Halorussus limi: one gene and its partner. Each later gene encodes a partner of the first gene's protein in a complex. Links are inferred from orthologs where the notes say so. Each region holds a gene or a part of one and is shown on either strand. Other genes may lie near its edges.

Evidence for each region. Proteins that work in one complex are often made in the same cells at the same time.
Region 2: the proteins of M0R89_RS04275 (region 1) and M0R89_RS12095 are in contact, whole or in part, in a crystal structure (PDB 3CW2), measured with the Saccharolobus solfataricus proteins. The link is inferred for Halorussus limi from one-to-one orthologs. Residues at the interface, in WP_009988771.1 of Saccharolobus solfataricus: Asp222, Lys225, Pro226, Gly227, Thr228, Gln229, Phe230, Asn231, Leu233, Lys234, Gly235, Leu259, Phe273, Thr274, Lys275, Tyr300, Leu301, Asp302, Pro303, Ser304, Leu305, Lys307; in WP_009989173.1 of Saccharolobus solfataricus: Val185, Arg186, Thr187, Asn188, Glu189, Pro190, Leu191, Gly192, Val193, Glu194, Ile196, Lys197, Ile200, Ser201, Leu204, Ile217, Lys218, Ile219, Tyr220, Thr221, Ile222, Gly223, Ala224, Pro225, Tyr227.

The regions. Positions count from the first base shown.
Region 1 is NZ_CP096659.1:814,970-820,018, reverse strand. Bases 1,405-4,197 are described here. They hold M0R89_RS04275 (translation initiation factor IF-2 subunit gamma), read right to left. Parts: upstream 3,521-4,197; coding sequence 2,288-3,520; downstream 1,405-2,287. Other genes in these bases: M0R89_RS04270 (winged helix-turn-helix domain-containing protein), read left to right, coding at 3,880-4,197; M0R89_RS04280 (PIN domain-containing protein), read right to left, coding at 1,907-2,287; M0R89_RS04285 (DNA-directed RNA polymerase), read right to left, coding at 1,405-1,905. Also shown: M0R89_RS04305 (30S ribosomal protein S27ae), read right to left, coding at 1-17; M0R89_RS04300 (30S ribosomal protein S24e), read right to left, coding at 17-334; M0R89_RS04295 (GTP-dependent dephospho-CoA kinase family protein), read right to left, coding at 575-1,096; transcription elongation factor subunit Spt4, read right to left, coding at 1,133-1,330; more of M0R89_RS04285, read right to left, coding at 1,333-1,404; more of M0R89_RS04270, read left to right, coding at 4,198-4,812; M0R89_RS04265 (XTP/dITP diphosphatase), read right to left, coding at 4,837-5,049. UniProt on the Methanocaldococcus jannaschii protein: eIF-2 functions in the early steps of protein synthesis by forming a ternary complex with GTP and initiator tRNA.
Region 2 is NZ_CP096659.1:2,333,006-2,338,101, forward strand. Bases 1,256-4,095 are described here. They hold M0R89_RS12095 (translation initiation factor IF-2 subunit alpha), read right to left. Parts: upstream 3,158-4,095; coding sequence 2,354-3,157; downstream 1,256-2,353. Other genes in these bases: M0R89_RS12080 (DUF7344 domain-containing protein), read left to right, coding at 1,256-1,336; M0R89_RS12085 (proteasome assembly chaperone family protein), read right to left, coding at 1,395-2,153; M0R89_RS12090 (RNA-protein complex protein Nop10), read right to left, coding at 2,159-2,341; M0R89_RS12100 (30S ribosomal protein S27e), read right to left, coding at 3,154-3,369; M0R89_RS12105 (50S ribosomal protein L44e), read right to left, coding at 3,373-3,654. Also shown: M0R89_RS12070 (DUF7839 domain-containing protein), read left to right, coding at 1-55; M0R89_RS12075 (J domain-containing protein), read right to left, coding at 81-641; more of M0R89_RS12080, read left to right, coding at 797-1,255; more of M0R89_RS12110, read left to right, coding at 4,096-4,408; M0R89_RS12115 (hypothetical protein), read left to right, coding at 4,408-4,806; M0R89_RS12120 (hypothetical protein), read left to right, coding at 5,000-5,096. UniProt on the Methanocaldococcus jannaschii protein: eIF-2 functions in the early steps of protein synthesis by forming a ternary complex with GTP and initiator tRNA.

The sequences.
Region 1 (5,049 bases):
TACTCGTTGCGCGCCATTATTCGGCCTCCTCCGCCTCGGCTTCGGCGTCGGTGTCAGCCGCGATTTTGTTGCGTTCGAGCATGTACTCCTGCTCGACGTCGCGGGCGTGTTCGGGGCTGTCGTAGACCTTCGCGTAGCCGACGGTCTTGCGCATCCCGAACTTGGTGTTCATCTCGTGGACGACGACCTCGCTGGAGTCCTTGTCGAGTTTCGCCGCGAGGCTGTCGCGGACCGACAGGCGCGAGGGCGTTTCTTCGTCGTGAACTATCTGGAACCGCACTTCGGACCGGTGGAGCATCGGATTCTGCTCCTCGGAGAGGATTTCGACTTCCATGTGTATCGCTCAGTTACTCACTACTTGGCCACGTAGCCTGTAAAAGGATTACGAACGACGCTACGACCTTTTCCAGCGGTCGGAAATCCGCCCCGGCGAATTTCCTCCCTCGCAAAAGCTCGACCAAAAACACGTCGTCACCCCCTCAGTCGCGCCGGAGGCGCTCCTTCGGGGATTCCTCGGTCCGCTCGCTCACGTTCGTTCGCGGGAGAGTAATCGGTGTTCGACCGCGGTCCGACGCTACGCCGCGTCCAGAATTTCGAACAGGGCGTCTGAATCGCCGTCCATTCGGCTCAGGAGGTCGCGCACCTCGGCCTTCGCTTCGTCGGTCACGTCGGCGAGGACCATCCCCTCGTCGGGTTGGCCGTAGACGACGCTCGCGCCCAGCGGCGCGGCCACGATTGCCGGGAGCGTCGCGAGGTCCTCCTCGCCGCTCACGACGAGGACGGTCGGTTCCGGGTCCGCGATGGCCGCTTTCAGTTCGCGGGCCAACTCGCCGGAGACGGCTCCCGCGGGGTTCTCGACGCGGACCTCCCGACTCTCGCCGCCGAGGCGCGCGACGCCCTCGGCGACTCGGTCCTCGACTTCCTCGCGCTTGGTCAGGCCGTCCACCACGGCCACGTCGGGTGCGACCCCGGCGCGTTCGAGGTGGTAGGTCACGACGTCGCCGACGGCGACGAGCGGTCCGTCGCCCGCCGCCGCCAGCAGGCGCTCGGCGTCGGTGAAAATGGGCCCCATCGGCTCCTTGAGTTCCCCGCGCATCTCCGCGGGGAGCGTGACGAGAACGCCCACGGTGGCCTACCGGACCTTCAGCGCGTACTTGCCCGGTTCGGTCACTTCCATCTCCTCGGCAATCTGGCTTTCGTCGGGGTGGGAGATGATGACGTAGCCTGCCCAGTCCTCGGTGAGACTGGTCGACCCGCAGATGGGGCAGGTGTCCTCGTCTGGTTCGACCACGGCGTGACATTCGCGACAGGCGAGGCGGTCACCGGCCATCGTTACTCACTCTCAGTGGTCGCTTGTCGCTTCTCGCGCTCCTCTTTGAGCCAACCGTGCTTGCCGAGACCGACCTGCTTGGCGGTAAGCCCGATTTTGCTCTCGCGCGGATTCCGTTCGTCGATGCTCTTGGTGACGATGCGCGCCCGCACCGAGTCGCCGACACCGAGCGTGCGGTTCGACTCGCGGGAGGCGAGCATCTGACCCTCTTCGTCGTAGGCGAGGTACTCGTCCGAAATCTGGGAGACGTGGAGCAGGCCGTCGACCGGCCCGATGCCGACGAAGGCACCGAAGTTGACCACTTCCACGATTTCCCCGTCCACGACTTCCTGCATCTGGGGGTCGAAGGTGACCGCGTCGAACTCCGCTTCGTAGTAGACGCCCGGTCGGTTCGGGAGTACCGCGCCGTCACCGATGTCGTGAACGTTCACGACGCTGACGACGCTCCCGACGTCTTCGTCCATTCGACCCTCCAACTTGTCCTGCAGGAGCTTCTTCACTAAGTTCGGCGTCACGTCCGCGAGGTGCTCTGGGGGGACCTCGACCGTATCCTTGAGTCTGACCCGTTTGTACATGCTAAGGTTTGCTGATTGCGAGTTTGTTCCGGCCCCTTATATGAATTACCGGTGTGCCCGCGTCGAGCAGGCGCTCCTTGAGGGGACCGTCGTTCGTGACGACGTAGTCGAACTCGGGGGCGAGTTCGACCAGTACGTCGTCTGCGTACGATGCTTCGTGTTCGACGATTCGACACCGCTCGGCCGCCAAGTCCTCGCCGACGCTGGCCGCGACGGCTTCCGCGCTCGCGCCGTCCGAGAGTTTCGAGAGTTCGTCGCGGACCGCTCGCGGGGCCGCGCACTCGAAATCTCCCAGCAGGCGCTCTAGCTCCTCGAAGACCCGCACGTCGCGTTCGACGGGCATCATGAGCGCGCTGGTGTCCATGGCGACCGTGGCGACCATCTATCCGCGGAGCGTGCCGACTCCGATGAGCCGCCAGCGAGCGCCGATGCGGCGGTTGATGGCGATTTGGGCACCCTCGGGCGCGCAGACGGGTCGCTTCAGCGTGACCTCGCACTCGCCCTCGCGGGCGCTGGTCACGGAACCGACCGTCGTCGCGGTACCGATGGTGAGCATCAGCGGTTCGCCGGTCGAGATGTCGTCGATGTCCTGGTCGTCGAGTCCGACGAGGCGTTCGAGCAGGTCCACTTCCATCGTGAACTGCTCCCACGTCGGCGGGAGCGTGCCGGGCGTTCCGGCGACCTGTCCCGCCAGCGCGTCGCCCTTCGTCAGGCTCGGGTCGAGACCCGTGCCGACGCCGAGCAGACCGCCGGGCGTCACTTCGTCGACCGTCTCGCCGCCCGCCTGAAGCGAACGCACGTCGGTCTCGATGGACTCCCAGCGGGTCTGACCGCCCTCGTCGACTTCGCGGCCGGGGCGAAGCTCTATCTCCGCGCCGTTCGTCAGTTTCCCTTCGACCAGACTGCCGCCGAGGACGCCGCCGACGAGTCCGTCCCACTCCGTGCCGGGACGGTTGATGTCGAAGCTACGTGCGACGTGCATCCGCGGGTCGGCGTCCGGGTCGCGGTCGGGCGTCGGAATCTCCTCTTCGACCGCCTGAATCAGGAGGTCGATGTTGACCTCCTGCTGGGCCGAGATGGGGACGACCGGCGCGTCTTCGGCGACGGTTCCCTCCACGAACTCCTGAATCTCCTCGTAGTTGCGCTCGGCCTGCTCGCGGTCGACGAGGTCTATCTTGTTCTGGGCGACGACGATGTTGTCGATGCCGATGATGTCGAGCGCCATCAGGTGTTCCTCGGTCTGTGCCTGCGGGACGGGGTCGGTCGCCGAGACGACCAGCACCGCGCCGTCCATGATGGCCGCGCCCGAGAGCATCGTCGCCATCAGCGTCTCGTGACCCGGTGCGTCCACGAACGAGACCGTCCGGAGCGGTTCGCTCTCGCTACCGTCCGGACACGTCTCGTCGACCGTGTACCGCTCCGGTTCGTCGAGGCCGGGACACTGCCGGAACGTGGCGTCTGCGTACCCGAGCCGGATGGAGATGCCACGTTTCATCTCCTCGGAGTGCTGGTCCGTCCATTCGCCGGAAAGCGCCTGCACGAGCGTCGTCTTTCCGTGGTCTACGTGACCGACCAGTCCGATGTTCACCTCCGGTTGGGCGTAATTTCCTGTCAAAGTTAACCTCCTGAAGTAATTCTACTGGAAGATTCGCCCCGAGCGAGTGATAAACCTACTGTTCTCGGTCGGGGTCGAGCGCGGGTGCGAACCCCTCTGTGCCGGTTCGGTCGCCGCGTGTCGGTCGATTCGCTTCCGCTCGGTCCGGTTGCCGAGTCGTTCCCGCCTCGTCGTTCAAGATTTCGGCGTCTCGTCGGGAGTACGAGAGGGTTCAACGTTCTGCCGTAGTCGAGTTCTCGGCGCGTGGGAAGTAGTATCTGGCGGGGCTACCGGTTCCGGGCCGGACGACAAAGGTTAGAAAAACTACAAAACTGCAGTCAAGGCAACACTTTAGCCGTATGCCGCCGCAACTCTTTCGTATGAGCGAGACGAGCGGGCCGAACGCGACGCTCGGAGACTGCGAGGACTGCGTGGCCCCGGCCGAGGCGTTCTCGGTCATCGCCAACGAGACGCGACTGTCGATTCTGGAGGCGCTCTGGAAGGCTCCCGAACGACCGGTGAGCTTCTCGGAGCTTCGACGCGACGTGGGGATGCGCGACAGCGCGCAGTTCAACTACCACCTCAAGCAACTCACAGACCACTTCGTCGTCCAGACCGACGACGGCTACGACTTCCGGCAGGCCGGGAAGAAGGTCGTCCGCGCGATTCTGGCCGGGTCGTTCAACGAGCATCCCGAGATGGGACCGTTCGAAGTCGAAGGAACGTGCGCGACCTGCGACGGAGGCCTGCAGGCGTACTACCACGACGAGATGCTGGTCATCGAGTGCGAGGAGTGCGAGAAGAACCACGGCTGTTACCCGTTCCCGCCCGGCGGACTGAACAACCGGTCGCGCGAGGAGATAATGGACGCGTTCAACCAGCGCGTGCGCCACCTCCACTGCCTCGCGGCGGACGGCGTCTGCCCGGAGTGCAACGGTCGGATGACGACGACGGTTACCCGCGACACGGAGGACTTCCTCGGACTGGAGGTCCGCGTGGACCACGAGTGCGAGCAGTGTCGCCACCAGCTGTACTCGGCGGTGGGTCTCTCGCTGCTCGACCAGTCGGACGTGGTGACGTTCCACCGCGAACACGGCGTCGACCTCTGTACGACGCCGTACTGGGACCTCGCGTGGTGCGTCAGCGACGAGCAGACGACCATCCTCTCGGAGGACCCGTGGCAGATTCTGGTCGAGATTCCGCTCGACGGCGAGGTGCTGTCGGTGACGCTCGACGGTGATTTGAACGTCCTCGAACTGGAACGCTCCTGTCGGTCGGCGTCCTCCGACGGGACGCAGGCGATTTCGGACTGAGCGACCGCGAGAGACGTAGTTCGCTCAGTTCTCGGCCAACCAGTCCGCGAACTTCGCCAGCGCCCGTCCGCGGTGAGAAATCGCGTTCTTGCGCTCGGTGCTCATCTCGGCCATAGTCGCGCCCTCGTGTTCGAAGATGGGGTCGTAGCCGAACCCGCCGTCGCCCCGCGGCGCGACGATGCGGCCCGGCACCGCGCCGTCGAACGTCTCGGCCGTCTCGCCGTCGTAGTAGGCGAC
Region 2 (5,096 bases), 1.5 Mb from region 1 along the record:
CGACGCTCTCCGCGACGGAAACATCGCCTACGAGGTCTCGGAACTCGGCCCGTAGCCACGCAACCGTTCGCGCGTCGGCCCTAACTCACCCGATTCTTCGCCGCCGTGTAGGCCTCCCGGACCTGCTGGAACTCCTCGCGGTCGCCGCCGTGGTCGGGGTGGACCTCCTTGACCTTCTGACGGTAGGCGCGCTTGACCTCCGAGAGCGACGCCCCGCGGGGCACGCCGAGAACGGCGAAGGCCGCCCCGGTTGGGTCGATGTGTCCGTCGTCCTCCTCGTCGGCGATGTCGGGCGTCTCGAACGGCAGGCGGTCGCCCAGATGCATGCCGGGCATCTCGTGTTCCACGAGGACCGCGTACGTCGGCGACCGCTCGATGCGGAAGTAGGCCCGCGCGTCGAAGGTGATGGCCACGTCACGCTCGGGCAGGTAGAAGGCGACGTGCTGGCCTTCCACGAAGTGGTCTTCGGCGAACGCCTCGCCGATTGTCGAGAGGTACTGGCGGATTTCGATGCGGCGTCGGCCCTCGCCCGTGGTGTAGGTCGCGTTCGAGGACCTGGTCGGGTAGAGTCGCGCTCCGGCGACGAAGATGGCACCGATGACGACCCCGATTCCGACCGACAGCCAGAGGCCGACAACCATCCATTCAGGCAACACGAAAATTCGTTAGGGCCGTATCATAAAGAATCTCCCGCCGGTTATTTCCGGAGCGGTGGTATCGAAACGATGGCAACATTAATGTCCGTCGGCTTAGATAGACCGAACGGTATGTCAGGTCGGTATCGCTACTCGGACCAATGACAGTACAGGACCAGACCCCGGAGCGCGAGGACGAACTCGACCCCAGCGAGATTCACAACGTCCTCCGGAACGACCGACGCCGACGCGCGATACAGCATCTGCGAGAGTCGGACGGACCGATAGACGTGGATACGCTCGCCGAACACATCGCCTCCGTCGAGACAGGAGAGTCGCCGCCGCCTCGCGACGTTCGCAAGAGCGTCTACGTCTCGCTTCACCAGACTCACCTCCCGAAACTCGACGACCTCGAAATCGTCGACTACGACCAGCGCGACCAGCAACTCGAACTCAGAGACCGGGCCGAGGAGGTCGAGGTGTACATGGAGGTCGTCTCCGAGGACGACATCTCGTGGTCCACCTACTACTTCGGGGTCGGCCTGCTAGGCCTTCTCACGCTCCTCGCGGTCCGCCTGAACCTCCTGTTCGTCTCGTCGTTCGGCGTCGAATTCTGGTCGTGGTACTTCCTCGTTCTGTTCACGCTCTCGGCGACGTACCACGCCTACTCCGAGCAGAAACAGCAGGTCTTGGGACTCTGAAGGTGGCGGCGCTCGGACAGAAACTGTGTCCAGCACCGGACAGATAGAAAAGCGTCGTTCAGCCGATGTATCGCAGATTCTCGTCGGTCGCCATCCCGGACTGCTGGTTCTCCATCTCCTGAATCTTGTTCGCCACGTCCTCCATGTCGTCGGCCCGTTCCTCCAGCGAGTCGAAGTTGACCTCGAAGCCCAGCACGTCCTCCAGCACTTCGAGGACCGCGCGAGCGCTCTTCGGGTCCACGAGGTAGCCGCTGGTCTCGCCCATCAGACAGGTCGCGCGGAAGCCACGGCGCTCGCCGAGACCGAGCAAGAGACCGCTCGTGCCGACGATGCCGCCCGCGGGTTCGTCCTCTCGGAACTCGACACCCGCGTCGCGTAACTCCTCGGCGAACTCCTCGTGGGTGGCCGCGCCGAGAACGTCGTACTCGTCCATGAGTTCGCCCGTTGGCACGCCGCCCAGCGCGTACACCGTCTCGACGTCGAACTCCGCGGCCACGTCGAGGAACGCGTCGGTCAGTCGGTAGTGGCCGGTGTTGTCGCTGGCCTGGTGGTCGCCGGTCAACACCAGTAGGTCTCGGTCGTCGAGTTCGACGGCGTGGATCTCCGCGCAGGCGAGTTCGGTCGTGCCGTCGTCGGCGACGCTGACCTGCGGCGGAAAGTGTTCGGAGTAGACCCGCCGCACCAACTCGCTCTCTTTCTCCTCGAGGAGGTGTTCGACCGCCAGTTTTCCGACGTGGCCGACGCCCGGAAGCCCCTCGACGAGGACGGGGTCCTGCAGGTCGGGGTCGGCGACTGCCTCGATGTCGAGTTCGTCCATGTGGCTTACTCGCGGGCGCGCTCCTTAAGTGCCCGTCGGTACTCGCCGTGGGGGTCCTCGGGGTTGAACGGAGCGGGCGCGCTGTTGACGGCCTCGGCTCCGCACTCCGGACACGTCGTAGAAAGGGTGTACACCGGCCGCGGGTGTTCGTCGCGCCACGCCGAACAGACGAGGATATCCGATTTCATCGGATAAGTGGCCTACTGTTCCTCTTCGGTCTGCCGGTCGCGGTGGAACGACCCGGTGCCGCCGACCGATTCGATTGCCTCTTGGGCGCGGGCCGCGCTCTCCTTGAGTTGGTCCTCGGCCGTCTTGTAGTTGGGCGCCTGTACCCGGATGCGGTACTCGGGCGCGCCGACGTAGGTCACTTCGAGGTCGATTTCGTCGGGGATGTCGCCGTTCCCCTCGGCGGCCTGCAGGGCCTCCTTGATGTCGTCCACGCCGCCGCTCGACGCGCTTTCGAGGTCGACGTAGCCCGTGACCGTGACGTAGGGCACCGAGACGTTCTCGCGGGCGGTGTCCACGATGGCCTCGACTTCCTCGTCGGTGAGGCCTGTGGCGTCGAGCGCTTCGGGGCCGTGAATCGCGGCCTGCTCGAAGCCGCCGTAGAGACCGCCGAACTCGGCGAGGAGTTCGTTGGCGACCTGCGAGTACTTCTCGTCGCCCATGTCCTCGCCGAAGGCCAGTTCCATCCAGTTGTCGGCCTTCTGCTCGTTCTTCCACTCCTGAATCTTCTCGGAGCGCTGGTGGTCGTTGACGTCTTTCAGCGAGAGGTCGATCTGCTGTGCACCCTCGTCCACGTCCAGTACCTTGCAGACGACCGTCTGGCCCTCGTTGACGTGGTCGCGGATGTTCTTGATCCACCCGCTGGCGACCTCGCTGACGTGGATGAGACCGCGCTTGTCCTCGTACTCCGAGAGGTCCACGAAGACGCCGAAGTCTTCGATTTCGTCTATCTTGCCGACGACGAGTTCGCCGGTGTCGGGCCAGCCGCTGTATTTCATCGCGCTTCCACGCTGTCGTCGGACTGTACGCTGCTCGCGGAGCGTCGCTCCACGGTGTCGGTCACTTCGCCCTCGAACTCGGCGTCGCCGCCGGTCGGGCGGGCGAGGGTCGCGCCACAGACGGCGCAGGCGACCTCAGTCGCGGCCTTACCGAAGACGATCTGTTCGTTGTCGCAGTCCGGACACTGGACCGTGTAAAAGTTTCCTGCCATGGGTTAGTCCTCCAGTTCGAGTCGGCCGGCGCGCCATCCCTCGCGGAGGTGGGCCTTGCCGCACTCGCTGCAGCGGTACTTCAGGTCGGTCTTCTTCGTGGGCTTGTCCCCACCGGGAACTTTGGAGAACCGACCGCGGTTCCCGATACCCTTCGAGCCTTCGCGCTGCTTACGCTGGTCCCACTTCATGCCGGTCGAGCGACCGGTTCGGACCTTCTGGACCTCGTGTTCTTCGTGAGCCTTGCAATGCGGGCAGTACGTATTGAAGCGTCGTGGCATCTGCATAGATATCTACCTTGCCGTGGTGTAAGGCCACGGGGCTTAAAACCCGTTTGGTTCACGGTCGGACCCCGAGGACTGGACTGCGGTCTCGCCCCCGGCGCAACGGGTCCGTTCGCCTCGAATCACCGAGTCGCTCTCGTCCGGTAGTTTTACTTTCGCCATACGTGGCACGATTTTAAGTCCTCTCCGTGTGAACAATTGGGTAACGACCGTCGAACGGCGGGCGCGTGGTGGTGTGCCGACTGTGCCCGCGGCGACGGTCGTCGGAGGACACGATGGTAGGCTCTCAATCGAATCGACTCGAACGATACGGAATGGACGGTCAGGGGGAACCGACGAACGCGACGAGGCGAACGCGGGGTGGGTCTCGATGACTGACTCCGGTTCTGCCCCGCTCGACGGCGGTGCGACGACCGTCGAACGCATTCGCGTCGAGCGATACGCCGACCTGCTCGCCGACCCGGGCCTCGACCGGCGCGACGCCGACGCGCTCGCGGCCGCGCTCCCCGCAGGCCCGCGAGAGGTCGCGTTCCGACTTCCGCTGGTGGTGGCCGAGGAGGCAATCCTCGAATCGGTCGCCGGGAGCGACCGGGTGTTCGTCGCCGAAGCCGTGCCCGAACGCGAAACCGAGCAGGCTCACTACGTCCGACAGGACCGACGCGGGTGTTGGGTTCCGAAGGCCACGGCGACGGTCTACGAACTCGCCTACGGGGCCGTACTGGACCCGGACCGACCAGAAGCGTCCGAGTCGGCATAATGGTCCAGCACCGCTTCGAGTGCGTCCACTGCGGGTATCGCATCCGCGTGACCGGCGAGGACTGCGAGGCGGCCCGGCAGGACGCCCGCGAGCGAGGTGCGGCCCACGTCAACGAAATGCACGAGGACCGACTCGCCCGCGACCCCGACTGGCCCGACGAACTCGCACCCGACGACCTGCTGGCCGACGACGCCGCCTTCGGGTCGCTCAGAGGGTGGCTCGGACCGGCCGACGACTTGCTCGTCTGTGCCGACTGCGGCTACTACTTCGGCCACGAGGGCGACGACGACCGCGCGCCGGTCGGCGAACAGGGACTGGTCTGCGAGGCCTGCTACGCCCGTCGGGTTCGGGACCGCGACGACTCGATGGCCGATGCTATCGACGATTTCTTCAGGTGACGGGACGCTCATCGGAGCTCCTTTCGACAGACAGCACTATACATATTAATTACTAATTAAAAAATACTAAGTAAAACCGGCGCGTCGGTGAATACGATGACGGTTAATCGACGAAGATTCCTCAAGCACAGCGCAACAGCCACCGTCGGGGCCGCCGCTCTCGTCGGTCTCGGGGTCCGCCGCGGCCTACGACGTGCCGCTGGTCTCGACGCGCGACCACTACAGCGGTACTACGCTGGTCTCGGGCGAGACTGCGACCAGTTACGACACCAACGGTCTCGTGCCCGGCG